2 regions of the Planococcus rifietoensis genome follow, and region 2 is predicted to be linked to the other one. Evidence: riboswitches for the same ligand, from Rfam matches in the RefSeq annotation. Region 2 holds a riboswitch; the other holds the start of a gene.
The links. Region 2 has a riboswitch for FMN ahead of AUC31_RS08050 (ECF transporter S component). Riboswitches for the same ligand answer to the same signal wherever they lie in the genome.
Positions count from the first base shown of each region.

Region 1: linked by a shared signal. The riboswitch ahead of ribD (bifunctional diaminohydroxyphosphoribosylaminopyrimidine deaminase/5-amino-6-(5-phosphoribosylamino)uracil reductase RibD) and the one ahead of AUC31_RS08050 (ECF transporter S component) in region 2 are both predicted to bind FMN.

Region 1 is NZ_CP013659.2:96,537-112,479, reverse strand. It holds gene AUC31_RS00565 (NAD(P)-dependent oxidoreductase) at 1-278, opposite strand, end outside; gene nfsA (oxygen-insensitive NADPH nitroreductase) at 326-1,057, opposite strand; gene AUC31_RS00555 (M15 family metallopeptidase) at 1,161-1,718, shown strand; gene AUC31_RS00550 (bifunctional glycosyltransferase family 2/GtrA family protein) at 1,878-2,924, shown strand; gene AUC31_RS00545 (sodium:solute symporter family protein) at 3,255-4,934, opposite strand; gene AUC31_RS00540 (DUF4212 domain-containing protein) at 4,999-5,277, opposite strand; gene ribH (6,7-dimethyl-8-ribityllumazine synthase) at 5,889-6,356, opposite strand; gene AUC31_RS00525 (bifunctional 3,4-dihydroxy-2-butanone-4-phosphate synthase/GTP cyclohydrolase II) at 6,369-7,559, opposite strand; gene ribE (riboflavin synthase) at 7,572-8,207, opposite strand; gene ribD (bifunctional diaminohydroxyphosphoribosylaminopyrimidine deaminase/5-amino-6-(5-phosphoribosylamino)uracil reductase RibD) at 8,213-9,295, opposite strand; FMN riboswitch at 9,395-9,525, opposite strand; FMN riboswitch at 9,634-9,764, opposite strand; gene AUC31_RS17540 (TIGR04104 family putative zinc finger protein) at 9,877-10,176, opposite strand; gene AUC31_RS00505 (ring-cleaving dioxygenase) at 10,331-11,314, opposite strand; gene AUC31_RS00500 (MarR family winged helix-turn-helix transcriptional regulator) at 11,311-11,790, opposite strand; gene AUC31_RS00495 (PaaI family thioesterase) at 11,939-12,337, opposite strand; gene AUC31_RS00490 (alpha/beta hydrolase) at 12,460-13,203, shown strand; gene AUC31_RS00485 (O-methyltransferase) at 13,261-13,896, opposite strand; gene AUC31_RS00480 (siderophore ABC transporter substrate-binding protein) at 13,954-14,904, opposite strand; gene AUC31_RS17795 (glycoside hydrolase family 2 protein) at 15,223-15,943, opposite strand, start outside.
Region 2 is NZ_CP013659.2:1,613,407-1,629,349, forward strand. It holds gene AUC31_RS08015 (YpdA family putative bacillithiol disulfide reductase) at 1-896, opposite strand, end outside; gene AUC31_RS08020 (metallophosphoesterase) at 931-1,716, opposite strand; gene AUC31_RS08025 (CBS domain-containing protein) at 1,786-2,415, opposite strand; gene AUC31_RS08030 (LysM peptidoglycan-binding domain-containing protein) at 2,477-3,250, opposite strand; gene AUC31_RS08035 (RecQ family ATP-dependent DNA helicase) at 3,331-4,758, opposite strand; gene AUC31_RS08040 (YpbB family protein) at 4,755-5,780, opposite strand; gene AUC31_RS08045 (ferredoxin) at 5,887-6,138, shown strand; gene AUC31_RS08050 (ECF transporter S component) at 6,196-6,777, opposite strand; FMN riboswitch at 6,923-7,058, opposite strand; gene AUC31_RS08055 (hypothetical protein) at 7,137-8,309, opposite strand; gene sigX (RNA polymerase sigma factor SigX) at 8,299-8,832, opposite strand; gene AUC31_RS08065 (ATP-binding protein) at 8,879-10,657, opposite strand; gene AUC31_RS08070 (response regulator transcription factor) at 10,650-11,366, opposite strand; gene ccsB (c-type cytochrome biogenesis protein CcsB) at 11,468-12,652, opposite strand; gene AUC31_RS08080 (cytochrome c biogenesis ResB family protein) at 12,649-14,301, opposite strand; gene resA (thiol-disulfide oxidoreductase ResA) at 14,314-14,865, opposite strand; gene AUC31_RS08090 (pseudouridine synthase) at 14,955-15,686, opposite strand; gene scpB (SMC-Scp complex subunit ScpB) at 15,851-15,943, opposite strand, start outside.

The DNA.
Region 1 (15,943 bases), 1.5 Mb from region 2:
ATGCCTTCCGCTTCCATCGCCTTCACGATCAGCGGCGTCGCATCCGATAAGGTAGTCGTGCGATCGGTGCCGATTGCGCTAATCACAGCATCCGCCCCTTCGAGCGTCTGGCGAATGTCCTCTTCGTTGCGGACATTTCCGACGATCATATCCAGATTCGCATGGGGTTCAAGGTCTGCTCTCCGAACCAGCGCTTTCACTTCATGGCCGTCGCGAAGCGCCATGTTCAAGACATATCTGCCGACTCTTCCCGTTGCTCCAAATAAAGCGATTTTCATTGCTTCTCAGCCTCCTCAATCATTCCAGTTATTGATGAATGCACTTCTTATTTGAATAGATATCCGCGTTTCGCCAAGACATCCTTCAAATCGGGGCGATGCGGCTTGTTCAAGAACGTCGCCATCTGTTCGCTCCATTTCGCAGTTTTTTGATTGTTTGAACGTGCAGCATAATAGGCCATGATCGTTTCATCATATGCCGGCAAAATTTCTGCGTATTTCGCTTCGTCGTATTCATTTTCATGAAGCACAGCTTCTACAGGAAGACGCGGCTTCACTTCGTTGGCTTCGTTCGGAACGCCGACCGTTAAGCCGTAGACCGGGAAAACGCCTTCTGGCAAACCAACAAGTTTGCTGATTTCTTCCATATTGTTGCGCACTCCACCGATATAGCAGATGCCATAGCCTTTGGATTCAGCGGCAAGTGCCAAGTTCTGCGCGAGCAACCCGACGTCCGTGACCGCGACCAACAAGTTCTCCGCCTGGTCGAAGACAATGTCTTCGCCCTGCAGTTTCGCGGCGTGCCCCAACCGGTTGTAGTCTGCGCACATTAAGAACACAGCTCCTGCCCCTTCCATCTGTTTCGGGTTTTTGGACAGCTCACCAAGGCGTTTGCGCTTGTCTTCATCCGTCACCCAAACGATGGAATAAGCTTGCACGAAGTGGGACGTTGCCGCATATTGAGCCGCTTCGACCAATTCATGGACTTGCGCGCGCGTTAGTGGCTGGTCTTTATAGTCGCGGACCGATGCATGTGATTTCATTAATTCAATGACCATTATGTATCCCTCCAAAAATTCTGTTTCTCTTATCGTACCAAAAACTCCTGCCGGATACTTGCTTAAGGATTTTTGCTACAATCATGTTACGAGGTGAAATTACTTGAAAACATTCCGCACCGTCTTTTCTTTGCTATTCTTGCTCATCCTCGGTGCATTTTTGTTCATTTGGATCGAACGCGAAATTGAAGAGCGCAACGAACGCGCTGATCGGCCGCTGCCGACTGGACTGCACCCGATCGTCGAATCTAAACGCGACCAGCTCATCGCTCAAGCTGAAGAAGCCGGCATCGATATCCTCATCACCGACGGTTTCCGTTCCGTTGAAGAGCAGAACGAGATCCATGCCCAAGGCCGCTCGCGGGGCGGGAACGTCGTCACTTATGCAGAAGGTGGCGAGTCCTACCATAATTACGGACTGGCCATCGATTTCGCGCTGCGCTTGCCTGATGGTTCTGTCGTTTGGGACATCGAGCGCGACGGCAACGAAAATGGCCGTCCCGACTGGTTTGAAGTAGCGGACATGGCCAAAGAGCTCGGCTTCGAATGGGGCGGTGATTGGCAACGTTTCAAAGATTATCCCCATCTTCAACTGGATTTTGGCTTGTCGATCCGTCAGCTGCAGGATGGCTACCGCCCCGAAGATGTCATCTCCGATTAAGTTGCATGCGGGATTATGAATCGATTCCTACCAAAAACCGCCAAGCAATTCCTGCAGGGCACGACTAAAGAACCGGAATTGGGGTAGTATCATTATATAGAGATAGAAACATATGCCAGTATCTTATTTCTGGATGCCAGAAATGGAAAGAGGTTGCCTGTGGAACAATTCGCTATCGTCATTCCGGCTTATAAACCGGAAGAGCCATGCAAACTTATAATTGAAGAAGCGATATCAGCCGGCTTTTCCCGGATCATTGTCGTGAATGACGGCAGTGGAGCCGCCTATGAAGGCTTTTTTGATGAGCTTAAAAAGTTTCCGCAAGTAACTTTATTGACCCATGCAGTCAACCAAGGAAAAGGGCGCGCGTTGAAAACGGTGTTCCATTATATCCTCAATCATCAATTGCCGATCGAAGCCATCATTACTGCTGATGCAGATGGCCAGCATTTGGTGTCGGATATGGTCAAAATTGCCAACGAGCTGGATGCTTCGCCGAACCATGTGGTGTTGGGGTCTCGAGATTTTTCTCAGCCTAATATCCCGTTCCGCAGCCGTTTCGGCAACCGGTTTACGCGCCTGTTATTCCGCTTGTCGACCGGTGCCGACCTGAGCGATACACAGACCGGCCTGCGGGGAATTCCTGTGAAGTTTTTGCCAAGGCTGCTCGACGTGCTCGGCGAACGCTTTGAATATGAAATGAATATGCTCGCGGCGTTGAAAAAGAATTACATCCCGGTATCGGAAGTGACGATTGAAACCGTTTATTTGGACGAGAATAAGTCGTCCCATTTCCACCCGCTCCGAGACTCTTACCATATTTACAAGATCTTTATATTCTACGGGATATCAGGCGCGGCCTCATTCGGGCTCGATATCGCCTTGTTCTGGCTGTTCGTCCAGCTCTTGCGAGACGAATCGCCGGAAGCGTTCATCATCATCGCCACAGTGGCGGCACGCATCCTGTCTTCCCTATTCAATTACTATATCAATCGCAACAAAGTCTTTAAGCAGGGCTCTAGGCGATCCTTGCTGCGCTATTATATATTGGCAGCTTTCATCATGGGCGTTTCGGCTGCCTCGGTCCACTTCTTGTATGCAGAATGGCTCGGCCGCGGAGAAGTAATCTTGAAAGTGATGGTCGATACGGTGTTGTTCATCTTCGGTTTCGTGGCCCAGCGCGCTTGGGTTTTCCGCAAAGAATAAAGACCGTCACTCCCATTTGGCGCACGTAGAAAAGAGCGGAGGCTTGAACTTCCGCTCTTTTCAACTTATCGAGAAAGTTAAGAAATCGTATTTTCCGAAGCTTATCGCTCGCTTTCCGTGGGCTCGCGCCCAAGCCTCCTCGTCACTACGCTCCTGCGGGGTCTCGGTCGTCTCGCTGATCCACTGGAGTCGAGCGAACGCTTCTCCAAATACTTAGATAGGTCATTGATTTTTAAATGTCAAAACGCAATCACGTTTTTAAAAGTTTAGTGGACCCTAGACTTATTCAACACTATGAAAAGAGCGGAAGCTTAGGCTTCCGCTCTTTTTTCAATGCTCCGGACGTTTGGTTTCGACCGGGTCGGTGCGCCATACTTCACCGTCTTTATATGTCATGCCTTCTGGATAGCGCAAGTCCAGCACTTCTTCTTGCGTTTCTTTCGATGGCGGCTTCGTCGCCAGTGAAACGATGATGATCGTCAAAATTGCCGCCGTTGCTCCGAAGACCCCGGCGCCTGTATCGATAATGCCAAGAATCGTAAAGCCGCCGAATTTAGCAGCGAAAATATACGTCAAGGTAACCGTTAAACCGACCAACATGCCGGCAATGACGCCCGGCCCATTCGCCCGTCTCCACCATACGCCAAGAATCAGCGCTGGGAAGAACGTGCCGGATGCAAGCGCAAATGCCCATGCCACAATCTGCGTGATCGCGCCCGGCGGATTCAACGCCACGATGCCGGCTGCGACAGTCGCGATGATGATTGACGAACGACCTACGAGCAAACGCTGGCTTTCCGTCGCTTTCGGGTTGATTGAACGATAATAAATATCTTGTGATAACGCGGCGGAAATGGCAATCATCAGCCCACCTGCTGTTGAGAGTGCCGCGGCCATAGCACCAGCAGCCATCAAGCCAACAACAAAGACGCCGAGATTGGCGATTTCAGGCGTTGCCATGACCACGATATCGTTGCTGATAACGATTTCTTCCCACTGCAGGATGCCGTCACTGTTTGTATCCGCCACCGACAATGAGCCGGTGTTGACCCAAGATGTTGTCCAAGCCGGAAGATCGGCGATCGAAGAGCCGGCTACTTGAGTCATCAGGATAAAACGGGAGAATGCTGCGTAAGCCGGTGCAGACAAGTAAAGCAAACCGATGAACAATAATGCCCACGCCCCGCTCCAACGAGCTGCTTTCATTGTAGAAACCGTGTAGAAACGCACGATAACGTGAGGCAACCCAGCTGTTCCGGCCATCAATGTAAACATAAGTGCCAAAAACTGCCATTTGGTCGCTTCCGTAAACGGCACAACGTATTCAGAAACGCCAAGCTGTTGATCGAGCTGCTGGAGTTCACCGATAATCTGCCCGTAAGACAGCCAAGGAATCGGGTTGCTCGTCAGTTGCAGCGACATGAAAATAACAGGAATTAAATAGGCGATGATCAAAACCAGGTATTGAGCCACCTGTGTCCACGTAATCCCTTTCATCCCGCCAAGTGCTGAGTAGAAAGCGATCAAAACGACACCGATGATCGTCCCGACAGCTGTCGGCACTTCCAAAAGCCGGCCAATTACGACGCCTGACCCTGAGAGCTGCCCAATAGAATATGTAAAACTGATGATGATGGTGGCAACTGCCGCGATCAAGCGCGCGGTGCTGCTGCTATAGCGGTCGCCAATAAACTCCGGCACCGTGTAGCGCCCCGATTTCCGGAGCTGCGGCGCCAATAGGAAAGTCAAAAGCAAATAACCACCTGTCCAGCCCATGATATAGGCAAGGCCGTCATATCCGAGCAACATGACCGTCCCCGCCATCCCGATGAACGACGCGGCACTCATCCAGTCGGCACCGATCGCCATCCCGTTGAATACAGCAGGAACATTGCGCCCCGCTACATAAAAGTCGGATGTTTGCCTGGCCATATTATAGACGGCGATGCCGATATACAAGCCGAATGTTGCCAGGATCAATACAAGTGATACGAGAAATTGTGAATCCACTGCTTCTCCCCCTTGTCAATTATGCAATTTTATCCATCGCTTGCAGTCAGTCGGAAGCACTTTGCTATTTTTTGTCTTCCAAGTCTTGATCCAAACCGAATTTCTTGTCGATCCGGTCGTTGACGATGGCGTTAACGAACAGCAAGATGATGAAGGTCAACACTGCTCCTTGCGCTCCCATGAAATAATGGAAAGGCATTCCATTGACGCTGAAGCCCGACAATTCCTCCGCGAACATGACAACCCCGAAAGATGCCGAAAACCCGATCAGTAAATAGATGGTGACCAACGTGGTACGAGTCCGGAAATACGCATCTGCTTGTTTTTTATCGATTTTCCTCAAATTACTCACCCCTTTGCCGGTTTAGAAGCCGAATTCCTCTATTGCGAAGTTCACCCCCTCAACTGGAAAATAAAACGGACCGTATCCAGGAATGGGAGTGGCACCATAATGACTTTGACGAGCATGAATGCAAAAATCGATGCAAATGGAAGGAAGAAATAGACTACCTTCCGCCTTCTTAACCCTGCTACTACAGACACGATGGTGATAAGGCTCAATATAAGAACCCAAATCATCGACTCACTCCTTCTTTGAAAACGCTAACAAATATGCCTACGGACGGCCTATCACAGCTAATGATTCGCCTTTCCCCCTCCCTTTCCATTTTAAGGATAATAGATGGTTTCTTTTTTCATTATTCTAAAACTTCTGTTAATTGTCAATGCATTATTATAATAAGATTTAAACAAAATATCTTTTGAACTCGATATATTACAGGTCGAAATTTTATCGCTTTGCTATGCCATCAAGCGAAACGCCATAAAAAAATGAGCCTACATTCATAAAAGAATGCAGGCTCATCGTGTTTATTCACTTGTATTAAATGACTGATAGTCAGAAAATATCTGGTTCATTCCGCCAATCTAAAACCTGTTTTCAGCTCTTTGGGATCAGTCGAATGCTTTCATCAAATTGCCCATTTCAACTGCAGAAACCGCCGCTTCGTAGCCTTTGTTTCCGGCTTTCGTGCCAGCGCGTTCAATCGCCTGCTCGATCGTTTCCGTCGTCAAGACACCGAAAATGACCGGAACGCCTGTCGACATGCCGGCTTGCGCAATGCCTTTTGCCGCTTCGCTGCAGACATAATCGTAATGCGTCGTCGAACCGCGAATCACGGTGCCAAGTGCGATGACGGCGTCGTATTTTTTCGTTTCCGCCATTTTTTTCGCGACCAGCGGCAATTCAAATGCTCCCGGTACCCAGGCAGTATCGATGTTTTCCTTATTGACGCCGTGGCGCACCAAGCCGTCGACGGCACCGTCCAGCAGGCGAGACGTGATAAAGTCATTGAATCTCCCTGTAACGATTGCTATTTTTAAATCCGAGCCAATCAAATTTGCTTCGTAAACTGTTTCCATTGTAAACACTCCTTAGTCGATTAGATGATGCATCCGTTGTTTTTTCGTTTTCATGTATTGTGTGTTGTCTTCAGTCGGCGGGATGACGAGCGCGAGCCGTTCTTCCACTTCGATGCCGTATTCGATAAGCGCATCTGTCTTGGCTGGATTGTTCGTCAACAGCCTAACGCGCGACACGCCCAGATCTTTCAGCATCAAAGCGCATAATGTATAATCGCGCATTTCCGCCGGGAAGCCTAGCTGTTCATTGGCTTCGACGGTATCCAAGCCCTGCTCTTGCAGCTCATACGCTTTCAGTTTGTTCAACAAGCCGATGCCGCGACCTTCCTGGCGCATGTAAAGGACGATGCCCGTCCCTGCCTGTTCGATCAATTCAAGCGATTTCGTAAGTTGCGCCCCGCAATCGCAGCGGCGCGAGTGGAAAATATCGCCGGTCAAGCATTCTGAGTGAATGCGCACAATCGGCGCTTCCACCGATTCCGGATTTCCTTTGACGATGGCGACATGCTCTTCTGTATCTAACCGGTTGGAGTAGCCAACCATGCGGAATTCACCGAAGTCGGTCGGCATGTGGACACTCGATTCCCGCTTGAGGATCGGGTCTTTCTCCGCGCGATACGCATAGAGATCCTCGATGGTAATAAGTTTCAAATTGAACTCATCCGCCAGCTTTTCCAGTTCCGGCATGCGCGACATCGAGCCGTCAATGTTCATGATTTCACAAATGACCGCTGCCGGTTCGCTGCCGCTGAGACGCGCCAAATCGACTGACGCTTCCGTATGGCCTTGGCGCTGGAAAACGCCGCCTGATTTTGCGACAAGCGGAAAGACATGCCCCGGCCGTTTGAAATCCTGCGGCACGGCTTTTGTGTCGAGCATTTGCAAAATGGTGTCCGACCGTTCGAATGCACTGATGCCCGTCTTGGCATCTTTATGATCGATGCTGACGGTAAATGCTGTTTCATGATGGTCAGTGTTATGGCTGACCATTTGGTCGAGTTTCAACCGCAAGGCGATATCGGGCGAGACCGGCGTGCAGATGAGCCCCCGGCCGTGAGTGGCCATGAAATTGATGTTTTCAGGCGTCGCATGTTCAGCAAGACAGACAAAATCGCCTTCGTTCTCCCTTGATTCGTCATCTACTAGAATAATGACTTTTCCTGCCTGCAAATCCTTTACTGCTTCTTCGATTGTATTTAGCATCGGTTTGCTCCTTTAAAATCCGTGGCGCCGCAAATAATCGGCGTTCATCGGTTGTTTTGGCGCATGCTCCATAAAACGCTGCACGTACTTCCCGAACATATCGGTTTCAAGATTGACCGAATCGCCTACTTTTTTGCTGCCCAAAGTCGTTTCTCCTGCCGTATGCGGGATAAGCGAAACGGTCAAATGATTTTCGCTGAGTTCGAAAATCGTTAAGCTGATGCCGTCGATCGCGACGGACCCTTTGACGATCGACTGCGCAAGCAATTCAGGAGGCGCCGCTATATCGATATACATGGCATTTTCCTGTGGGCGCTTGCGCAAGATCTTGCCGACCCCATCGATATGGCCCGCGACAAGATGTCCGCCGAAACGGCCATTCGCCGCCATGGCACGTTCCAGATTGACAGCACTGGATGTACTAAGTGAAGAAAGGGTCGTGCCGTGGAAGGTTTCCGGCATGACATCCACCGTGAAACGGCCGCTTGATAAAGAAGTCACGGTCAAACAGACCCCTTCGACTGAAATGCTATCGCCGATTTTCGTCTCTTCTAAGACAACATTTGCACGGATCGTCATTTCCATGCTGGATGCGCCGCGCTTGATGCCGGCGAGTTGCCCCTTTTCTTCAATAATGCCTGTAAACATTTGTGTCACTCCTTTAAGGTGGAGATGATCTTCAGATCCGTTCCGAGGCGTTCTACCTTCTGTGTCTCCAAGCGAATGCCGTTTGACGCAGAACTGGTTTGCAGGTCGCCGAAGACGGAAACGGTTCCTTCGCCACCGAGAATAATCGGTGCAATATACGTAGCAACTTCATCCACTTGCCCGCTTTTCAAGAAAGCGGTATTGATTTTTTGGCCGCCTTCCACAAGGACAGACAACACCTTTTGCTCAGCAAGCAATTCCAATGCGGCAGCGATTTCCACATCCGGCGTGTCCAGTTGGAGAATGCGGACATGATCCGGAAATGTTCCGCGGCTGTCGATATCGGCCTGTGATCCGACGATAATCCAAGTAGGGGCATCAGGTACTTGAATGACGTGGCTCTCTATTGGGATGCGCAGGTGGCGATCCAAGATGACGCGGATCGGCTGCTTCGGGGAACCGGCAAACCGATTGGTCAAACGGGGGTTATCGAGTGCAATGGTCTGGGCCCCGACGAGGATGGCGTCGTGCAGCAAGCGCAGTTTGTGGACATCGCGCTGCACTTCAGGCCCCGTAATCTTTTCTGAACGGCCGCCGTATACAGCGATTTTGCCGTCTAGCGTGATGGCATGCTTCAATGTGACGAACGGCCGGTTTTTGCGGATAAAGGTGAAGAACATCCGGTTCAACTCCGCAGCTTCCTGCTCGCAGACACCGGTCTCTACAATAACCCCGGCATTTTCAAGCTTTTGGATGCCCTGGCCCGAAACGAGCGGATTCGGATCCAGCACTGCGACGACGACACGGCGAATGCCGGCTTTTATAATCGCATCTGCGCAAGGCCCAGTCCGGCCATGATGGCTGCAAGGCTCCAGCGTCACATATAAATCCGCGCCCCGCGCTTCAGTGTCTGCCATATTCAGCGCATGGATTTCTGCATGCGCTTGCCCTGCTTTTAGATGCGCGCCCATGCCGATGATGCGCCCATCTTTGATAATCACCGATCCGACGAGCGGGTTGGGGGACGTCTGCCCGGCAGCTGAACGCGCCAACTCCAGTGCTTGCTTCATGATTTGCTGATCGTCCACTTGATCACACCTTTCAGAACAAAATAAAAACCCATTGATTAGCCAATGGGTTAGAAGACAATAGGAAATAGAACTATAGAAAACTCTATAATTTCCGTGTTCTTCCTTCTCCCATCCAGACTCTAACTGTCGGCTTTGGACTTGCACCAAATCCTGCCCCGAAAGGCTCACGGGCTTCGAATTGCTTCGTTACCGTCGATTGGGAATTTCACCCGACCCCGAAGGAATACTATTCAGTTGATCATCCATAGTATGCAAAAAAGGCCCCTTCCATAAAAAGAAAGGGGCCTTGAAAGTTCATATCAAATAAACCTAAGCGATTGCTAGTAGGCTGCTTGACGGTTCTTCTCCCATCCAGACTTTAACTGTCGGCTTTGGACTTGCACCAAATCCTGCCCCGAAAGGCTCACGGGCTTCGGATTGCTCCGTTACCGTCGATTGGGAATTTCACCCGACCCCGAAGAACGCTATAGATGATTATCTGTAAGTTTAGCGCAAGCTTCAGGGGCTGTCCAGAAAAGAATCTTCATTTGTCGCCCACAGCCAACTCATTCCCTATAAAGAAACTCGGATTTCACCAGTCACCACATCGGCCCACGCTCGTCTGTCAATTCGATAAAAAATGGGTAGATGCCCATGATCACTAAAAAGGAAGCCAGGAACAGGGCGAGGGAAACGAACGGGTCAATACCGAAAGCGACCGAAATAAACATGATGAGCGGAGCGGCAAAGACAAACAAACTGGTCTTTTTCCGCGATTCCATCGTCATGAATTGCTCCTGCCTGCAAGACGGGCAAGGTAAGCTCTCCCCAAGTGTGAACAGGCGGCAGACGGTCTGTCCCCATGTCCATGTTGTTCCGCAATTTTGGCATTTCGGCATTGCCCTTCTCCCCTTCCCTTGTACTATCTATACTTACGAACATAAGTGGAATAAGTTCCCAAAATCGTCCCATTATTTCAGTTTTTTGGACATTCTTTCCTCTTTGTCTTCTCATAAAAAAGCACTGCCCATTGTGAGCAGTGCCGGATTTTTCTTATAGGTATTCTTTTTCGATATCCTTCGTGCTGCGCACCGTATCAATCGGCCGCACCATGCTTTCGATCTGTTCGCGCTTCGGTTCCAAAAACGGCGGCAAAGAGAGTTTCTCCCCAAGTGTTTCATATGGCTCGTCGCCCATGAAGCCCGGGCCATCCGTTGCCCATTCGAACAATAGACCGGGTGCGACCCGTGCATACAATGATTCGAAGAAGAAGCGGTCGACATAGCCGGAAGTCGAGAATCCGATTTCCTGCATATGGCTGGTCCATTCGTTCAATGCTTCGCGATCCGCCACGCGGAACGCGGCGTGATGCACCGTGCCAAAACCTTGCTGGCCGGATGGCAATTCTGCATTATGTTCGACAATCACTTGCGCACCGTTGCCGCCTTCGCCCATCTCGAACAGATGAAGCGATCCTTCTTCAGCGATTTCTTTCATATGCATCGCCTTTTCGAGCACTTCCTTCAAGTAATCGAATTGCCCGATGCGGATATGGATCGGGCCAAGGCCGGTAATGGCAAATTCAAGCGGGACCGGGCCTTGCTGCCACGGCGTGCCTGCCTGTACGCCTTCATTGTTCTCATCCGATACGAGCATATACTGCTGGTCATCGAAGTCTGTGAACGACAAAGTTTTGACGCCGAATTGCTCGGTTATGGCCGTATGCTGCACTTCGTATTTGTCGAAACGTTTTTCCCAATAGCTAAGCGCTTCATCCGTCGGTACCCGGAAAGCTGTCTTGTAAATTTCGTTCGTGCCGTGAGAGCCTTTCGGGATTCCCGGAAAATCAAAGAAAGTCATATCAGTCCCGGCTGAGCCTTTATCGTCAGCGAAAAACAAGTGATAGGTTTGGATATCATCTTGGTTCACCGTTTTCTTGACCAATCTCATGCCCAATACATACGTGAAAAATTCATAATTCTTCTCGGCGCTGCTCGTAATCGCCGTTACATGGTGGATCCCTTTCAATTCGTTCATGCATACCGCTCCTTGTCTTTTAATATTCTATCTTTCGGTTCCATACTGTCTTGTGCCTCGTAGCCGACTTTTTTCAGCTTCTCAATCAACTCCACTACTTCCTCTTGCCCAAGTCCGGCAAACACTTTATCCATCTGCCGTTCATGTTCAGGAAAAATCCGCTTCATCAATTCCTGGCCGTCGTCCGTCAAAAGCGCATAAGTCACGCGCCGGTCTTCTTTGCACGCTTCCCGTTCGACATAGCCCTTGTGCTCCAGCTTATCGACCACATAGGTGATGCTGCTGCTTGCAATCAACACTCTCTTGCCGATTGCCTGTATCGGTTGCCGGCCTTGATGATAGAGCAGTTCGAGCACCGAGAATTCGGTCGCATTCAAGCCGTATCCCGCCACGTCGCGTTTAATGGCATCATGGACCGCATCCGCAGCGCGAATCAAAACCGTTACAGCTTTCAGGTTTTGGTTGGAGAACTCCATTTATATTTCACCTCTTTACTTCGAATTAAAATATCTTTAATTAAAAGTAATTATAACAAGCCGCGGCTGGTGGGTCAAGAGAACGGCTTCCAATTGCAGCCAATCAAAAAACTCCTATTCGCTAGAAGCGAATAGGAGCGATCACAATTTATAATTTGAACGTGCCTGTGCTATAGGCCAATAATTCATCTTGATCACTGACAACGCGTCCTGTGAGGACCGCTGTACTGTTCGTCTGATGCAGCATTTCAGCGTGGAAAATGGCCGTTCCCTCCGCCAAGCTTTTGATGAAACGAACTTCCATTTGAATCGTCGAAACCGCATCGCTTCCGAGCGAGCGCGAGGCAAGCCCCATGACGATATCGATTCCCGACATGATCGCGCCGCCGTGCAGCATATTTTGCATATTGTCATTTTTAGGTTTTTTCTTCAAACGTATGGACGCCTTGCCATACTCTACCCGGTCGATTTCAAAACCGAGCATTTGGAAATAAGGGCCGTTCTCGAACTGCTCGATCAATTGCGTATATTCCTGTACGTTTTGCACGCGATCTCCCCCAGTTGATTATTCTTCCATTAGTATAGCATTCCTTTTTGAGGCAGTTGAATGGGCAGGACTTTCCCAAAAAGCAACGAATACTTAAGGACTACCTAAAAGGAGGTTTTTGGATGACACACCATTTTGATGTTCTTCCCGGCGCAGAGCCGTTTATTTCCGAAGGCGGGAAAACAGGGATTCTCGTATCCCACGGCTTTACCGGCACGACTCAAAGCATGCGCCCGCTTGCTGAGGCTTTCGCGAACGAAGGATATAGCGTCTATGCCCCGCGCCTTAAAGGGCATGGGACGCATTATGAAGATATGGAAACCAGCACGTATCAGGACTGGATCGCTTCTGTCGAGGAGGCCTACGCTTGGCTGTCGGAGCGCTGCGATAAGATTTTCGTGGCTGGCTTGTCGATGGGCGGCACTCTCGCACTTTATATGGCGGAAAACCATCCGGAGATCGTTGCCATTTCCTTGATCAACGCTGCTGTTGAAGTTCCAGACATGGAGGGCGTTAAGGAGTTGCAGGATGTGCGCTTTTTGGACGCCATCGGATCCGATATCAAAAAACCGGGAATCACTGAGCTTGCCTACGACAAAACACCGGTCGCTTCCGTTAAGGAGATCCTGCCCTTCATGGATTTGGTCCGAAAAAACCTGTCGGCCATCCATTGCCCTACCCTGCTGTTCGTCTCGCCGGAAGACCATGTCGTTCCACCGGCTAATTCAACATTCATTTTCGAGCATATTTCATCTGAAGAAAAAGACCTTATCGAAATGCCGGATAGCTACCATGTGGCGACGCTTGATCACGACCAACAACGGATCATCGACGGCACGCTCGCCTTTTTCCGCAAATACGAATAAATTCTGCTCTATTTATCGAGCAAAGGACGGAAGGCTCTCACGCCTTCCGTCCTTTTGTCATTTTTTCACTCTCGACACGAGCAATCCATCGCCGACCGGCAGCAGGATCGACTCCAATTGCGGATGCCTTGCAGCCGTTTCGTTGAACTTCTTCATCGCTTCGGTATGCTGGCGCTGAATGCCCGCATCTGCCACACTTCCCCCTGCTAATACATTATCGGCGACAATCAATGCCCCGTTTTCTGCAAGCTCCAAGCAAGCGGCTAAATAATTTTCGTAATTCTCCTTGTCGGCATCGATGAAAAAGAAATCGAATGTTCGTCCGTCGTTTTTCAATTGCGCCAAGCTCTCCAAGGCAGGGCCAGTCAAATAATCGACTTGCCCACTGAATCCCGCTTTTGCCAGATGGGCGCTTGCCAGTTCCGCATAGTCCTGCTCCAGTTCCAGCGAAGTCAAATGGCCTTTTTCGCCAAAGCCTCGCGCCAGGCAAATCCCACTATAGCCGCCAAGTGCGCCGATTTCCAATACCCGTTCCGCTTCCGTCATCGCCACGAGCATCGTCAGCAGTTTTCCGGACGCTGGCGATACCGAAATCGGCCGCATGCCTTGTGCGTTAATGGCGGCAAGCACTCCTTCCAGCACCTCGTCTTGCTCGACAAACACTTTATTGATATAAGAATTGATTTGTTCCATATCTCTATTCCTCCTTATGATTGAGAAAAAGCCCCGGGAATGCCGGGGCTTTTATACTCAAAATGCAGATTCGATGGCATTGACCATTTCGCTGACAGACTGCAGCCCACCGCCGGATAGGTACCAGTAATCCGGATCCAAATAAATGATCTTATCGTTTTGATAAGCATTCGTTTTCTGGACCAATTCATTTTCCAATGAATCTTTCGCGCTTGCGTCATTGCCGACTGCTGCATTGCGGTCGACGACAAACATCATGTCCGGGTTCGTATCGAGGATGTATTCATACGTGATGCTTTGGCCATGCGTAGACGCTTCGATGCCTTCGTCCGCTTGTTTGACGCCAAACACGTCATGGATGATACCGAAGCGTGAAGCTGCTCCGTATGCGCTGACTTTTCCTTCATTGGCCAGAACGATCAAGCCTTTTTCATCAGAAGTCGCTGTTTTCTCTTTAATGCCTTCGATTTGCTCGTTGATGGCTGCAAGCTCTTCTTCAACTTCCGCTTCTTTGCCAAAAATTTCCCCGACCGTTTCCATATTCGTTGTGAACGAGTTCATATAATCTGTTGTATCTACGCCTAAGTGAATAGTCGGTGCGATGTCGCTGAACTCGTTATACATTTCCGCTTGGCGCCCGGAGATAATGATCAAGTCCGGATCCATAGCGTGGATCGCTTCAAAATCTGCTTCTTTCAATGTGCCGATGTTTTCGTATTTCTCAGTGTCTTCGTATTGCTCCAAATATGTAGGAATATTCCCTTGTGCAACGCCTGCAACAGATTCTACTCCCAATTGATCAAGTGTATCCAGAATCCCAAAATCGAATACGACGACTTTTTCAGGGTTTTTCGGTACTTCCGTCTCACCCAGTTCATGCGTCACTTTAACCGTTTCCGTTGTTTGTGCATCCGCCGTTTGGCTGTCTGTCGCCTCTTCTTCTGCCCCACAAGCTGCAAGAACTGCAAACATCATTGCTACTAAAATTGCCGTTATCCATTTCTTCATTTTTTCCGTCTCCTCTTCTATTGAAATTATTGGATGATGGACATCCGTTGTGCATTATGTAATCTTTCTTCGGTAACTCTTGAAAAATCGCTCCCTTCAATGATCAGATGATACTGATAATCATTATCACTTAACCACATTTATTAGTATAGCAGAATAAAAACCACTTTCAATAACTAAATGAGAATTATTTTCAATTGTTTTTTCGTAAATGAAATAGCCGAAGCTGTTCACCATAAAAAAGACCCAGTACGAACTGCCTCAAGGCCGTTAGTTGTTCCTAACGGTTCTGGGGCAGCCCGGTATTGGGTCTTTTCTTCACTCAGTATTTTTGAACGTTTCTTGCAAAATGTAATAGGACTCTTTCAAGCGTTCCTGTGTCTGCGGCAGCTCCCATGCTTCCCATGAATAAAGCTTGCTGCTGTCCAGTCCCATCGATTCAAGTTCTTTTCCATTTGAATTCTCAAGAACCGCTGCGGCTTTTATGCCTTCAACGGTCATGCTCGCCGCGATGCCGTCTTTTTGCAAATCGCCCGTGAATTCTTTTTTCGCCGGGTCTTTGGCATTCAGCAGCATCCACGGAATCCGGATTTCCAAAATCCCGGTTTCTTCTGAATAGTAATAGTCGTTTAAGGAATCGTATTGATCGGCTTCAGGATCGGCTATGCCAAAGCGCAGTTTCCCTGTTTCATAATACTCGAAAGGATAGACTTCTCCTGTGTCTGGCCGCGTGAATTCCTTATTCAGCGCTAAGCGCATTGGGTGGAAGTTGTTTTCAATATTCGGCTCTTTTGGAATCATTTTAAGCTGTTCGTAGTAATCGTAATAGAAGGTGTCGTAATCGCCAGCGACATTGATCGCCGACTCTTCCCCATCGATGGTCAGTTCGAAATCAGCCAGGAAACTATCTGCCACTTCGATTCCTTGATCTTCCCGCACACTGAAGTACAAGTTCAAGCGGTCTTCATTCCACCACTCCTGTTGTGGATCGAACTCTGCTTTGACGTATACATAGCGCTCATCGGAATCCATCGATAGC
Region 2 (15,943 bases):
ATTTCATTGGCATTGTTCCCTGCCGCGATGACGCCAGCGATAAATAGATCCTCGACATTGGTCTCCATCGTTTCTTCATGGAAAGATGGCCTGCCGCTTGCCGCATCGATGTCGATTCCCATCTGACGGAGGAATTGGTGATCCGGATGATAGCCGATCATGGCGAAGACAAAATCATTCGCGAAGGTTTCTTTCGTATCGTTGACTGTCAGTTCCACTTCATCTTCACGGATTTCATCGACGATTGAGTCGAACAGCATAGTAATTTCGCCTTGGCGCACGAGCCCATCGAACTCCGGTAAAATCCAGGGCTTGACACTTTTCGAATAGCTGGTGCCGTGATAGGACACAGTCACCCGGCTGCCGGCTTTATGCAGTTCAAGCGCTGCGTCTACTGCCGAATTTTTGCCGCCGATCACCAACACGTCACGGTCGAAATAAGGATGCCCTTCCTTGAAATAATGCATCACTTTCGGCAAGTCCGCACCGGGCACTGAGAGCTTGTTTGGATGGTCATAATAGCCTGTCGCCACTACGACATATGTTGCCTTATAGTCATTTTTCGTTGTCTTCACAAGAAAACCGTCCGATTGTTCGATCGATAACGCCGTTTCGAAAGCCCGCACATCCAGCTCGTGCCGCTTCACCACTTCACGGTAATAGACTAGTGCTTGATTGCGCTTTGGCTTTCGGTCTTCGGTAATGAACGGCACATCCCCGATCGATAATTTTTCGCTGCTGCTGAAAAACGTCTGGTGCGTCGGGTAATGATAGATTGCATTGACGATATTCCCTTTTTCGAGAATGATAGGGTGCAGGCCCATTCTCTGTATTTCGATGGCGGCCGATAAACCGCACGGCCCGCCTCCTATGATGATGACATCTGCATGTTCCATTTCAACCACTCCTGTAATAATGTCCATATCCATCTTAGCCGATTGAAGAGCTTTGTGCCAAATGCTTCATGCCCGGTGCAGGATGAATTTCAAGGACATGGTATTGCGCTTTCGCGCCAAACCTTAACGGCAACGTAGTCGTACCGAATCCGTTGCTGACAAGTTCGGTAATTCCATCTGTAATCCTCAAAGAACCCTGTTCGAATATCCCGAATCGCCCCAACCTGATCTGACCTCCGTGGGTATGGCCGGCAATCATCAAGCTGACTGGATAATGTTGTTTTACGTGTTTGAAGACAAAAGGCGTATGGGAGATGAAAATGACAGAATCTCTTTCTCCGACAGTGCGGAAAGCATCTTCTACACTGTGTTCCCGAAAAGCAAAATAATCGATTCCTGTTAATTTTAGTTTATCATTTCCGAACAATTCAACAGTTTCATCATCAAGAATAGTGGCGCCTTGTTCTTCGAGCAACGCCCTCAATCGTTGTTCGCCGATTTCCCTGTCGTTGTTTCCAAATACGTAATAAACCGGAGCAAGTTCAGTTAGAATCCGTAAGTTTTCACGGATGCGTTGTTCTGGGACCCCGCGTTCGACAAAATCACCGCCGATGACGATGAGATCCACTGGATCGTTGAATATATCACGCCGAAGCTTACGCCGGTGAACATCGGAGATAAAAAGCAACTTAAAAGGAGAAAACCTAGCCTCTCCCGACAAGCGGACGATTGCCGTTTCCTTGTTTTCGCTGTGGGCGGCACGGAACATCCATGCCAGTATAGCCAAGCCCGCTAATCCAATCCGTAAAATCCATTTCATCGTGTACATCCTTTCCGAAGCAACAAAAAAACATAAGCTGCGCTTATGTTTTCCTGTTCAAGCCGCTATTCAATCTTCAGTGATATCAAGAATACGGAAGCCTGATTTTTCCAGTTCCTTCGTGAACTTGTCGATATTGTTCTTTTTCTTCACTTTAAGGACGATGCGGCGCACCATTTTATCGGTTTCATCGAATGTAACGAGTGAAACGACGGATTCCTTATGTTTTTCGATGATTTCACCAAGTCGGCCAATGCGGCCTTCTGATTCTACCGATGTAACAGTGATGCGGACCCCTGCTTGCTTCATGCCGAATGCACTTTGCAATTGGTTGACGACATCAAAACGGGTGACGATTCCGAGGAATTTTCCTTCATCGACGACAGCGATGATCGGGAAATCACGCAATTCCACTAAAGCTTTTTCATATACATCATCGATATTCAAGTACACATCCTGGTTGACCATGATATCTTTCACCTTTGTCGAACGCACAAACTCATCTTTCTGGGCGTTCGAGTAGAAAAACGCACGGTATGCATGGTACCAGGTAAAGATCCCTTTGAATTCATCGCCATCCACGACTGGCAATGCATCAATGGAATGCTGCTCCAATAACTTGAGCCCTTTTTCCATCGTATCTTCCGGTGTGACCGTAAAACATCTTTCTTTTTTCACCAATGCACTTTTGACAAACATTCGCTCACCTCTTTTTAGATTCTTCTTATCTTTTCCCTAACAGGAGGCATTTAATCCCACCTTATGGCAAAATCAATGTTTGTCCAGGGCTGATATCGTTAGATGCCAATCCATTGGCCTGTTTGATTTTCTCAACAGCGGCCGCTGCACCGCTCGCGCCGTAATTATTGACGGCAATGCGGTAAAGCGTTTCACTCGATTGAACGGTTACTGTCTTGCCGCCGGCAGTCGGTGTTTCTTCCTGCTCTTCTTGCTGTTCTTTTTCTTTTTCTTTTTCTTCGGCTTGTGCACGTTGTTCAGCTTCAGCTTTTGCTTTTGCTTTTGCTTCAGCTTCTTCACGCGCTTGTTGTGCTGCCAGTGCTGCTTCCTGGGCTTTCTTCTCTGCTTGCTGTTCCGCGGCCGCCTGCTCTTGTTCTTCCTCTTTCGCTTTGGCAGCTGCCTCTTCTTCACGCTCACGCGCTTTTTCTTTCAGTTCTTTTTGTTCTTCCGCTTCTTTTGCTTTAGCGTTTTTCTTCTCTTCATCTTCGTCTTTCTCCTGGTCGTCTGCAGCAGCAAGTACCGTGCTGTCAGAAGGCGGCTGGGAGTTCAGTTCGAAGCTCACTTCATTTTCATTTGTTTTGGCAGTTAGCGTGTCATCCGGTTCATAGTAAAACGCAACATAGATCAACAAAGTGACCGGAATCAAGATAAAGATAAAAAACAAAGAAGGCAATAATAAACCCCTGCTTTTCGGCTTGGGCATTTGGCGTGCGCGCCTCGTCAATTCTGCCATGCGTTCCTGTGACAATTCCTGGCGATTCTTTTCCATTGATTCATGATAATTATCGTTTCCCATTTCACGACTACCCCTATCTGTACTAATATATCTATTATGACGAAAAAAGGCTTATTTGTAAATAATAGAAATAGAGATTTTCATATAGGGAGAAGGACCTTCAAACGCTCTTTCCAAGAGCCTTGTGGAGTTGCTTTTTGTTCGCTTTGACTGCCTTTGAACAGGCTGTGGTCGATTCCGTGAAAACTGCAGCAATTAGTTGGTATAGCAGGGTTTTCTTGATCGAAACTTGTACTGATATATTGCCGGATGCAACCGCTCGCATGGACCAGCCCACGGACGGATTCAGCTTGACGTTGTTTTTCTTTTTTCAGTTGCTCGATCTGGTTCAATGTGCCTTCAAGGGGCAGACGCTCGCGCCAATAGGAAATGATGCGATACGCCGTTTCCCTTATCATCCCCTGCTCAATCAATTGTTTCGCTTTTTCGCCCTGCTCATAGATTAGTTCGATTTCATGTTTCTCGGGTAAATCGTCCATGATCAAACTCTCCACGAGCCGCTCATCCCCAGCTGTATACAATAAAGTTGCCAGTGAAGGCAAAGAATCCCGGCCAGCACGCCCCACTTCCTGGACATATCCTTCTATAGAAGAAGGTAATTGGAAATGGATGACATGGCGAATATCGGGAATATGGACCCCCATGCCGAATGCATTGGTCGCACATACCCACTCGAGCTCCTTATTGGCAAACTGCTGCTGCACAAATATACGATCCTGCTGCTCCATGCCGCCATGATAAAAAGCCGCCCGGCCCCCAAGTGTGAGCAAGCGCCCAGCCAACTCCTGCGATTTGCGCCGTGTGCCGGCATAAATGATCCCTGGCCCGCCGTATTCTGACACCAAGTTCATCAGCGCGTCCAGCTTGTCGTGATCGTTTTCAAATTTTCGGATATCATAACTGATGTTCTTTCGGTCCATCGGATGTGAATAGACGAAAGGGTCACTCAATTTAAGATAACGCTTGATTTCATCTGTTACTTTGTCGGTTGCCGTTGCGGTCAATGCCAAAGTTTGCGGGTTGCCAAGCTGGGGCAGAACCTCTGCAATGCGCAAATAATCCGGACGGAAATCAAAGCCCCATTGAGAAATGCAATGCGCTTCATCCGCGACAAGCAATGAGATGCCAAGCACTTTTAATTTTCCAAGCACATATGGCTGTACAAGCATTTCGGGGGCTACGAAGATGAATTTATAAGTGCCAAGCGTATTCCACGCCCTTTCGCGATCTTCCGGTTTCATGAAGGAATTGATAGCAATAACCGATTTTTCCCCCATCTTTTTCAATTGGGCAACTTGATCTTGCATCAACGATAAAAGCGGCGAGACAATGACGACAGCGCCCGGTAAGACTTTCCCAGGCAGCTGATAACATAGAGATTTACCCATTCCGGTCGGAAGCAGCGCCAAGACGTCGCGCCCTGCCAGCACTTGCTCGATTACTTGTTTTTGGCCGGGGCGGAATTCCGTGTAGCCATAAAACTCGTACAATAGTTTTTCGAGATTCATGATTCGCCTCCTCTCATGGCCAGTGCCAGCCGGATCTGAAAATAGCTGGCTTCGGGCAAACGCTCTTTAATATCCCGCAAGCGCATTGACTTCAACTCTTTGCTGATGCGATGGATCGATTGAAACAAATGCTCATCCATAAAGGGCACAAAGCTGAACGCCGGGTCGTTCATGGCCATCTCCACGAAATGATCCTCGATCGTACTGGTTTTCAGTTGCCGGAGCTCGGCAATCTGCTGGAGTGAAAATCCGCGCTCGGACAGATTTTGTGTTCGTTTCGCCGATTCCGTCAAGGCGGATTGTTGGATGATGCCTTCAAGCATGCCCGTTAGCAAAGGATATTCCATGCCTTCAATCACGTCCAGCCAAGCGTGTACAGCTTCAACAGCTGCAACTTTCACATCTATCGGCATGAGGTTCTGCTGCATAGCTAATTGATCCCAGGTGAGCCCGCCGACTCCATAGCCCGACAATCGCTCCACCAGGATTTGTTTATGCGCTTCCGTTGTTTTTGCCAAAGCCAAGCTGGTTTCGATTTGATTTTTGAAAGCCTCTTGAACAGCAGCAGAACGAAAATCGATGCGGTTCAAATAAGCCTTTGCCCATGCCTGCACCGTTTCATCGGCAACAACTGGATCAAAGCGCTTATGGCCTTGCATGAAATTGGACATCGTCTGCACTACTAGTGACAAACGCGCAAAAAACCGATGTTCATTGCCCCTGTATTTCCAGCCGTTCAACGGCGTAGCCGGAATGTCCAAATCGAATGCGGAGCGATCGAGCCGGACGCTGCTGTCATCCGGGATCAGTAAGCCTTGAGCTTGCAGCCTGTCGATGGACGCGAGGTATTCTTGCTTGTCCAGTTTCGGGAGTACGGCAAAATAAGGATGCAGTCCAAAATAGCCGATGTCCTGAATCGTTTGCCCTGATTTCTTTCCTTTAATTAAATGATAAGGGGAAGATACGGTCCGTTGACCGTCTACCGCTTTCATGATTGCTAAAACGACTTCATCGAATCGCACTGAATTACCCTCCTGGCGGTTTTGGGTTGAAAAAATCATGAAATATCTATAGAATAAACACGATAGTATAACTGAACTTGTTCGGAGATAAAGGAGAGGAACTGGAATGGCTAAATATACCATTGTTGATAAAGATACGTGTATCGCATGCGGGGCTTGCGGAGCAGCGGCACCAGACATTTACGATTATGATGATGAGGGCATCGCCTTCGTTATTCTTGATGATAACACGGGGACTGAACAAGTGCCAGATGAGCTGATGGAGGATATGGAAGACGCATTTGAAGGATGCCCGACCGATTCCATTAAAGTGTCAGACGAGCCATTTGAAGGAGATCCACTTAAATACGAAGACTGACCAAATTTTGGTCAATAGAAAAAGCGGCCGGAAGAATCATCTTCCAGCCGCTTCTTTTTATGATAAATAATAGGAACGTTGTTTTTCAATCCACGTATGCATGCTGCCGAAGATCAATAAAACGACGGTCGTAAGTGCTAAGCCTTTGATCAAGTTGAACGGCAGGATTCCGAGGACAATGGTCGTGTACAATGCGTTCCCTGTCTGTTCAGGCATGTTCAGGAAATACGTGTACATCGGCAAAAAGACGAAATAATTGAGCAAGCTCATGCCGATTGCCATCGAGAATGTCCCGATCACCAAACCGAATGCGATGCCTTTTTTTGTGGAAACTTTACGGTAAATGGCATAGACCGGCAAAATGAACAATAGGCTCGTCGCGAAATTCGCCATGTGCCCTACAGGTACGCCAGTCGGGCTTCCCGAAAAGATCCAGTCCAATACGTTCTTAAAGAATGCTACCAAAATGCCTGCTACAGGCCCCATCGTAATCGCCGCGATCAACGCGGGCACATCACTGAAATCCACTTTCAAAAATGCTGGCAATGCCGGCAGCGGAAAATTGAATAGCATCAATACAAATGAGATGCTGCTTAGCATACCGATGACGATCATCGATTGCAATTTCTTGTTCTTCATGTTCCTCTCTCCTTGTCGTGATTCACCAGAAGAAAGGTTCGGAACGCATGCTGCCTAAAAAATCCCTTAAGCAAGGTTTGCTTAAGGGAGAGTCAGGCACACTGAAATAAACGGTCCGTTATTAACAAACGGCATGCGTCCGTACCTTCACCTTCTCCCATCCAGACTATACTGTCGGCTTTGGAATCTCACCAAATCCTGCTTTTTACGGCTCGCGGGCTGATGGACCATGATGTCCAATTACCGCCGGTAGGGAATTGCACCCTGCCCCGAAGATGAATCGATATTTTTTTATACAACTTAATCTTATAAAAAAAAGACAGCAATGTAAACCATACTGCTTACATCACTGCCTTTTTTTATTTTTTTGGCCAGTCGATCCGGTTGGGTGAAACCGGCAGTTCCAATTCTCTAGTGAAATCGAAGCCTGCCCATTCCGTTTGTTCTGTATTGGATAGCGTAAGTGCAGAGCCATAGGATTGCGCAGTCAGCGCCATGCTTTCGACCATCTGCATCGCTTCCGCTTCATCAAGCGCATCCAAATCCAACGGCTCTTCGAATATCAAGTCGGCATTTGTCCCGTCCACTTCGACGCGATAATTGATCTCTTCCGGAACCGGTGAACGGTAGTCGTCATTCGGCGATTGCTGAAGTGACAATAGCGCTTCTTTCACGTTCCCTGGCGACATGCCGTAAGCGGGAGCCAAATGCCAGTCACCCGTTGACGAAGCAAGCAAGTAAAAGCTTTGCCCTTGTTCGCCCGGAACGAGCGGTTCCACCGTCCCCACATGAGATAATTGCGCTGCCTCCCCGTCTTCATTCAATACACGGATTTCCTGCTGATCCATGAACGTTTCCTTTAAACTATTCAGATACAGCAAAGTGGAAGACGAACCTTGATCATAAGTTTGCCCGTCCGGCAGGAAATGGCTGATTGTTGAATCGTTTTGCTGGAGCTCTCCTTCATAAGGGTGGTACTCATCAAAACCCAATCCGGTTTCATCAATTTGCCCGGCGAATGCTTCGTATAATTCAAGTGCAGCCGGTTCTTCCATGTCTTGACTTGGAATGACAAAACTGATCGGTACGACATAGCCATTGTAAGCAAGCCCGATACGAAACACATGCGCACCATCTATCTCACTCTCATAAACTGCACTCCGCTGTACTTGCGGGTCTTCCGCAGCCAAACTCGCTGCCCCTTCAGACTCTTGTGTTTCCCTTTCCGCTTGTTCAGTTTGTTCTGTCTGCGCTTCATCTGTCGACATGGTCGACTCCGCGTCGCTGCTTTCACTACTGCTGCTGCTAGAGTCGGTTCCGTTCTGCTGCAGCAAGGAAACCACAAGTACTGAGATGCTCAAAAATGCGACGATGGCAACCAGCAGCGGCAGCCAGCGCTTCGGCTGCTTGGGTGTTTGCTCTTTATGGGAAAGCTTTTTATACACTTCGGCTTTTGGCCGCCTGTCTTGTATTTTGGGGAAATCCCGCAACAAATTTTCGATTTCTTCATCGTTCCATTTGTCATTCGGCATATTCTCCTCCCCCTTCTGCTTCTAGTAATTTTTGGCGGAGGGACCGGATCGCCCGGTGCTGTGTCGTCTTGACTTTGCCTTCCGACCACTCCAGGACTTCAGCAGTTTCCGCAATGGAGAGATCTTGGAAATAGCGCATGATGATGACGAGCTTTTGGTCCCCTGTACACAAATCGAGCATTTGGTACAAGCGGATCTTGTCTTCATTAAGCAATGAAACTTCTTCCGGTATGCGTTCAGTCGACACCAATTGTTGGGTTTCCCAGTCGAAGAAATCCATCGAATGCTTTTTCCTCACTGCGGTCTTGCGGAAATGGTCGATGGCGACATTTTTGGCGATCGAAAAGAGCCAGGTCTTTTCCGAACTCTTTCCTTGGAACCGGTCATAAGCGCGCAGCACCCTCACATAAACTTCATGCATCAAATCTTCTGCCACATGCCGGTCCTTTACTAAATACACCAAAAACTGAAAGACATCCTGATGGTATTGATCGTATAGCCGATGAAACACGGAGTCATTCACGCAACTCCCCCCGTTCCTTGGATTAGTCGTCACGACAACAAAAAAGTTACATCGCCTTCAGCGGCAATGTGAAGATGAACGAAGTGCCTTCGCCGAATTTGCTTTCGGCGCGGATTTCTCCCGAATGCGCTTTGATGATATTGCTGGCAATCGCGAGACCGAGCCCTGTGCCGCCTTTGCCGAGCGTCCTTGCCTTATCGGCTTTATAGAAACGCTCAAAGACGAATTCCAGGTCTTTCTCTGTAATTCCCGCCCCGGTATCGTTGATCGAAACTTTTGCGTAGTCTCCCATGTTTTCGACATGCACATGCACTTGCCCTCCCTGAGGAGTATGTCGAAGTGCATTATCGATCAAATTCGTCATGACCTGTTCGATGCGGTCTTCATCCAGTTCGGCTGCTGCCCAGTCGTCGAGCTCTGTCGTGAAGCTCAGTTCGATGCCTTTTTCTTTCGCGGCTTGGCTGAATTTCAAGCTCATCCGCTCGATGGCATTATTGAACTGCACTAATTCTTTGTAGAGGCGCATATGGCCTGATTCCAATCGCGCCAAATTCAAGAGGTCAGTCACGAGTCGGCCCATTCGCTGGGATTCCTCGTAGATGATCTTGGTCATTTCATTGCGTTCTTCCTCGCTTGCGCCGACGTCATCAAGCAGTGCTTCGCTATAGCCTTGTAGCATGGCGATCGGCGTCCGCAATTCGTGTGATACATTGGCAATGAAATCTTCGCGCAGCTTCTCGAGGCGATGCTGTTCTGTCATATTGTGGAGCACAGCCACCGCGCCGCGCACGCTTTCGCCGCTGTAAAGCGGGCTGAAATTGACTGCATAATAGGCGCCTTCGATTTCAAGCTCTTCCTCTATTTCCTCTTGGAACGTCAAGACGTGGTCGAGCATATGGAGCATTTCCGATGGCAGCGCATTGGCATCAGTCGTCCCGTCTTTGAAGAGCCATTGCTGCAGCAGCTTCTGCGCCGGCGGATTGCTCAACAGGATCGTCTTGTCTTGGTTGAACGTAATTACGGCATCCGCCATTGAAGTCAAGATGCTCGATAATTGCTCTTTTTCCTGATTGATCACTTCTAAATGATGCTTTAGTTGGCGTCCCATCTGGTTAAAGGCGATCGCCAATTGGCCGATTTCGTCTCCAGAAGAGACTTTCACTTTCGTATCAAAATTCCCTTTCGCTAATTCAAATGCCCCTTCGCGCATGTTGCGCAGCGGGGAAGTGATGCGGGTCGAGAGGAAAAATGCGAAAAATGTCGTCAATAATAATGCGATGAATGCGGACAGGAACACAATATTCGTCGTCCTTTCCGCTGTGCGGTCCATCACTTCCAATGATTGATAAATAAAAACCGTTCCGTGAAGCTCATCGCTTGTTTGAAGAGGCGAGGCCATGACAATATATGATTCCATGCGGTCTGCTTCCGATAAGGACGGCAGCAGCATTTCTTTCGTTACGGTTTCGTCGCTTTCGAATACTTTTTGAAATTCGCTTTCGCTGACAATCTTTTTCCTGATTTCCTCGCCGTTCAAGCCGTCATGCAGGTAATAGGAGATTTCCCCCGGTTCTTCTGCGATGACCGCATTGGTTTCAGGTCCCAACACTTCGTCGACGATTGATAAATTGCCCTCCCCTGAGTGGTCATTAAAGATTCGGGCTATCATATTCGCCTCGTTGTGAAGCGCTTCTTCCACCGTTTCGCTATGGAAATTCCCGAGAAACTCCAATAGCAGCACCGTCACAATAAACAGGACAAAGGAAACGAGAAGCAAAATGGTTACCCACAGCTTCCCGACGATGCTATTCCATATTCTATTCATTGCCGACCTCGAATTTGTATCCGACACCCCATACGGTGACGATCATCTTAGCGGCGGATTCCGAAACGCGGTTCAATTTTTCACGCAAGCGTTTAACGTGTGTATCCACGGTACGCAAATCGCCGAAAAAGTCATAATGCCACACTTCTTTTAGTAAATGCTCCCGATCGAATACTTTATCCGGGGATTTTGCCAAGAAGTATAAAAGTTCATATTCTTTCGGTGTTAAATTCACTTCGACGCCGTCTGCTGTGACGCGATGGGCATCGTGGTCGATCGTCAAATGTGGAAAGACGACCAAGTCTTTTGAAACGGTCGAACTCGTAGAAGGTGAATAAGCCGACGATCGGCGCAAAATCGCTTTCACGCGCAGCACGACTTCCCTCGGGCTGAACGGCTTGACGATATAATCGTCGGCTCCGGATTCAAACCCTTCCACGCGGTTTGCTTCCTCGCCTTTAGCCGTCAGCATGATGATTGGCGTCATTTTCGTTTCCCGAAGTTCGGTTGCCACTTCGATGCCATCTTTTTCGGGCATCATGAGATCAAGCAGGATGCAATGGTAATCCTTCTCCATCGCTTTTTCCAGTGCTTCTACCCCATTTTCGGCTTCTTCCACCATATATCCTTCGCGCTCGAGATACATCTTCAACAGGCGGCGGATCCTCTCTTCATCATCCACTACAAGAATTGTAATTTCTTCAGACATCCTAATCCCTCCAACTTTCATCTCTATACCTTTCATTGTACCGATAAGGTTCCCAAAAATAAACGAAAAGCCTTTTCCAGGATAGGAAAAGGCTTTTGTCGTCAAGCGTATGAATGCAGTCCAGCAATAATCAAGTTAACTGCCACCAAGTTGAACATGATGATGACAAAACCGATGACCGCGAGCCAAGCAGACTTTTCGCCTGCCCAGCCTCTGCCAAGCCGCAAGTGCAAATACGCTGCGTAGAACAAGAATGTAACGAGTGCCCACACTTCTTTCGGGTCCCAGCCCCAGAAGCGCGACCAGGCGATTTGCGCCCAAATCATGGCAAAGATCAATGCACCGAGTGAAAAGATCGGGAAGCCGATGATGATCGAACGGTAATTGATTTCATCCATCAGCTGCAAGTTGACGTTTTTCGTAAACGGCTGCAGCATGGCGGAAATGCGTTTGCGGAAGATCAGGCGAATCAATGCATACAGCACGGTCCCCACCATGACTGACCAAAACACGGTCGTCAGTTTTCCGGCATGGACGATTGGCGGCATTTCCACTAGCGGCGTAAACGCGCCATCTGTCATTGACTCGAATTCGTTCATCCCGAAAATTGCCGGCATATTGTATGTGATTTCTGATGGTTGTTCGTCTTTATTGACATAAGCGAAATCCGCTTCGTAATTCGTCAAGGTAAAGAATGTGCTCGTAACGACAAAACCAAGGACCAAGACGAGTGAGTACATGATGGCTTCAAGCCAAAAGCGCTGCTTCGACTTTTTCTTTTGGTCGACGACTTTGAGCAAATAAATCAAGCCGGCCGCCGCACTGATTGCAAGAATCCCTTCGGCGATGACGACTGTGATGACGTGGATCGCCAGCCAGTTTGTCTGAAGGGCCGGAATCAGCGGGCTCACTTCACTCGGGAACATGCTTGCGTAAGCGATGATCAATAACGCAATCGGCAAGACGATCATCCCAAGCACTGCTGTTTTATACAATGCATAAAGAATGATGAATCCGCCGACAAGCGTCATTCCGAATGCAGTCGTGAATTCGAACATATTACTGATCGGCGCGTGGCCCGTGACCATCCACCGTGTAATGAAATACCCTAAATGCGCAAGAAAGCCGATGACCGTAATGGTGATCGCGACTTTGCCCCAACGCTGTTCGGATCTGTAAGTGCCTTTTTTATTGCCTTTTACAGCCCCCCCGAATACGAATGTTGCAATCAGGTAGGCGATGAAGGCTACGAATAGTAAATTGGAACTGATGTCGGCTAATGTCATGTCAATTGTTCACCTTCCTTTTTCTCCTGTGCTTCCATGTCTTCCTGTTGGTCGCGATATGCCGGAAGAGAAGCGTGTTCAGTCACCTGATCCAGATCTTTTTTCAGCCCGAACCAGTTTTTATTCGTATGGCCCGCAAGCAAGATGCTGCCATCCGCCTGCTGCTGAATCCAGAAGCGGCGGTGGTTGAAGTACATCCCTTGCGCCACGCCGATCATGAAGATCAGACCGCCGAGCCCAAGAATCGGCAAGGTACGGTCTTTACGAACCGTCAAGCCAGATGCATCCCGCGTCTCAACACCCTGGAAGGCAAGTTTATAATCGTTATCGCCCAATGGCTCAACTGTGTTCTGAATGGTGATGAAACTTGTTTCACCGTCCGGCGTATCGGGCGTCGTCATTTTCACGAGGAAGCCCGGGTTTTTCGGCAGCGGCGTCGCTGTTTGCGGTTCACCGTTTTCAAAACCGGAGAAATCAGGATAATAACCGAGCAATTCCACAACAGAACCGTCTTCAAGCTCATAATTGGTTTCCGGATTCACCAAATCGATTGTCAAATCTCCGCGGCTTTCGCCCGTTTCTTTGTTCTGAAGCGCAAAGCTCATCGTTTTCAGCTCATCCTGCTGGAAATCCATCTGATACAAAGCGTAGCCATCGAACTTAAATGGCTGGTTAACGCGAATGGCGTGTTCTTCAACTTTTTCCATCTCGTCTGTATCGCCTGGCAATGCATCTTCCGGTATTTTATAAAGAACGACATCCGTCTGGTAGTTTTTCGCTACCGTTCCGACGCGGTCGATTGCTTCACCGAATTTTTCTTCTTCGCCTTCACCTGTGTAAGTTTCCAACGTAAAGCCTTTACTCTCTAACACGTAGCCAGGTGCATCCGGAATCGCACGCGTTTCGCCTTCACGTATCCACAGCGTTTCGTCTACATAGAATCCGGGCATCATGCGCAGCATGACACCGAACAAGAAAATGATCAATCCAATGTGATTGACATAAGGGCCCCACCGCGAAAAACGGCCTTTTTCAGCAAGCAAGCCATTTTTGTCGGTCGACACCTTATATTTCAAATCGGTTAATTTCTCTTCGGCTTTTTTCAGCGTCTCCGCGTCTCCTGGCCCTTCCGCCAAAATGCGCTGTTTTCGCATAAAGCTGGAATGGCGCAGCACGCGCTGGTTTTTCAACGATCTATAAAGCGGCACGAAACGATCGAGGCTCGCAATAATCAGCGAGATTGCGAGCATCCCGACCAACCCGATAAACCAGAAGGAGTTGTACATATCATGGAATCCAAGCGCGTGGTACACCGTCCCGACCGATCCGTAGATATCGGTGTAATAAGCTTCGATATCTGCTTCGGTTGTTGCCGGGACGTATTGTTTCTGCGGCAAGATCGTGCCAAGAGCGGCAGCGACCAATAAGACTATGATGATTCCGACGCCGACTTTAACACTTGAAAAGAAATTCCAAATTTTGTCGATGATCGACTTATTATACGTTTGGGAACGTCTTGCCGTTCCTTCATAGCGCATATCCGCCAATTGTTTGTTTTGTTCCTCTTCGTTGAGCGGCCGCCCGCAAGATTCACAAAGAACCGTGCCTGGCGGGTTTTCATGGCCGCATTTGCAAATCAATTTGTCCATCCCAAAATCTCCTTATTCAGGTTTGATTTCTTCCATAAAACCTGCGATGTCCTGCTCTGTCATTTCACCGGTTACGATGCGCTGGATTTCACCTTGCGGGTTCACCAGCATGGTCGTTGGAAGCGGGCGGATATTATATGCAGTCATGACGCTTTTATCACGGTCGATGACAATCGGGAAATTGAGTCCGTATTGACGGGCGAACGTCTCTACTTCAAAATTCGATTGCGCAATATTCACCGCAAGGATCTGGACGCCTTGATCTTCATATACTTCGTACTGACTAGCCATCGCGGGCATTTCCTTGATGCACGGTTCACACCATGTGCCCCAGAAATTCAGGAACACGCCCTGCCCTTTGTAATCGGACAGCTTATGTGTTTCCCCGTCAAGATCCGTCAACGTAAAATCCGGTGCCGGATCTCCCACTTTCAGCACTTCCACTTCATCGGCCGTCACACTATTGTAAATCGTATAGCCAATGGCCGCGATCAATAGCAGCAAAATAACGGAGCGCATGATCGTCCGGTTTTTCTTTTTGTTTCTCTTTTTCTCCGTACTCATAAAGATCCTCCTTCGAAGGATTGGATGCACATCAATTATAGCAAAGTTTCAATGGGCGCCTGCCCACAGTTTTGAAGGGTTTGTGAACGTTAGCGGCGCTTGCCGGTATCCGCAAGCACACGCAATTGCTTCACTTCGTGGGGGCTGAGTTCTCTCGATTCCCCAGCATTCAAGCTATGCAAGGTCAAAAAGGCGAATTGTTCACGGCTAAGCTTCTGCACCGGGAAGCCGATCGCTTCGAACATGCGGCGGACTTGGCGGTTGCGCCCTTCATGAATTGTAATCTGGACGATCGCTTTTGCCGCTTTCGTGTCGGCTGACAATAATTTCACTTTTGCCGGAGCTGTCATTCCGTCTTCCAATTTGATGCCGCGTTCGAGTTTTTGGAGATCTTCCTTCGTCGGAATGCCTTTTAAACGCGCGACGTAGGTCTTATCGATTTCGAATTTCGGATGCGTCAGGCTATTGGCGAATTCCCCGTCGTTGGTTAACAACAACAATCCTGATGTGTCATAATCTAGACGTCCGACAGGATAGATGCGTTCTTCGACATTCGGGAAGAAATCCGTTACGACTTTGCGGTTCTTGTCATCAGATACTGCCGAAATGACACCGCGCGGCTTGTATAGAAGAAAGTATACTTTCCGTTCTTTTTCCATTTGGACGCCTTCCACTTCAATCTTATCGGACGGCGTCACTTTGACGCCCAATTCCTTGACGGTTTTTCCGTTGACTCTCACTTTGCCATCTAAAATCATTTGTTCTGCTTTGCGCCTAGATGCAATTCCTGCATGTGCCATTACTTTTTGCAATCTTTCCATTTCCTGTTCACCCCATCTAATTAAATACCGGCGGCATAGGCCGCCGATTCACGTTCTTCGCGGTCTTTCTAACCGGAATTATGGCATAATTCCGGTCAAAGAGAAAGCGCATCGCTCAAATGAAAAGAAGACTGTTAATGCGTCCCAGTCTTCCCAGTAAGCTCCTATGCGTTTACTTCTTCCTTGAATGCTTCTTGAAATTTCGTCATGAAGAGATCGGTGTCTTCTTCCGGTTCCTGTGCCATCTCTTCAGGCAA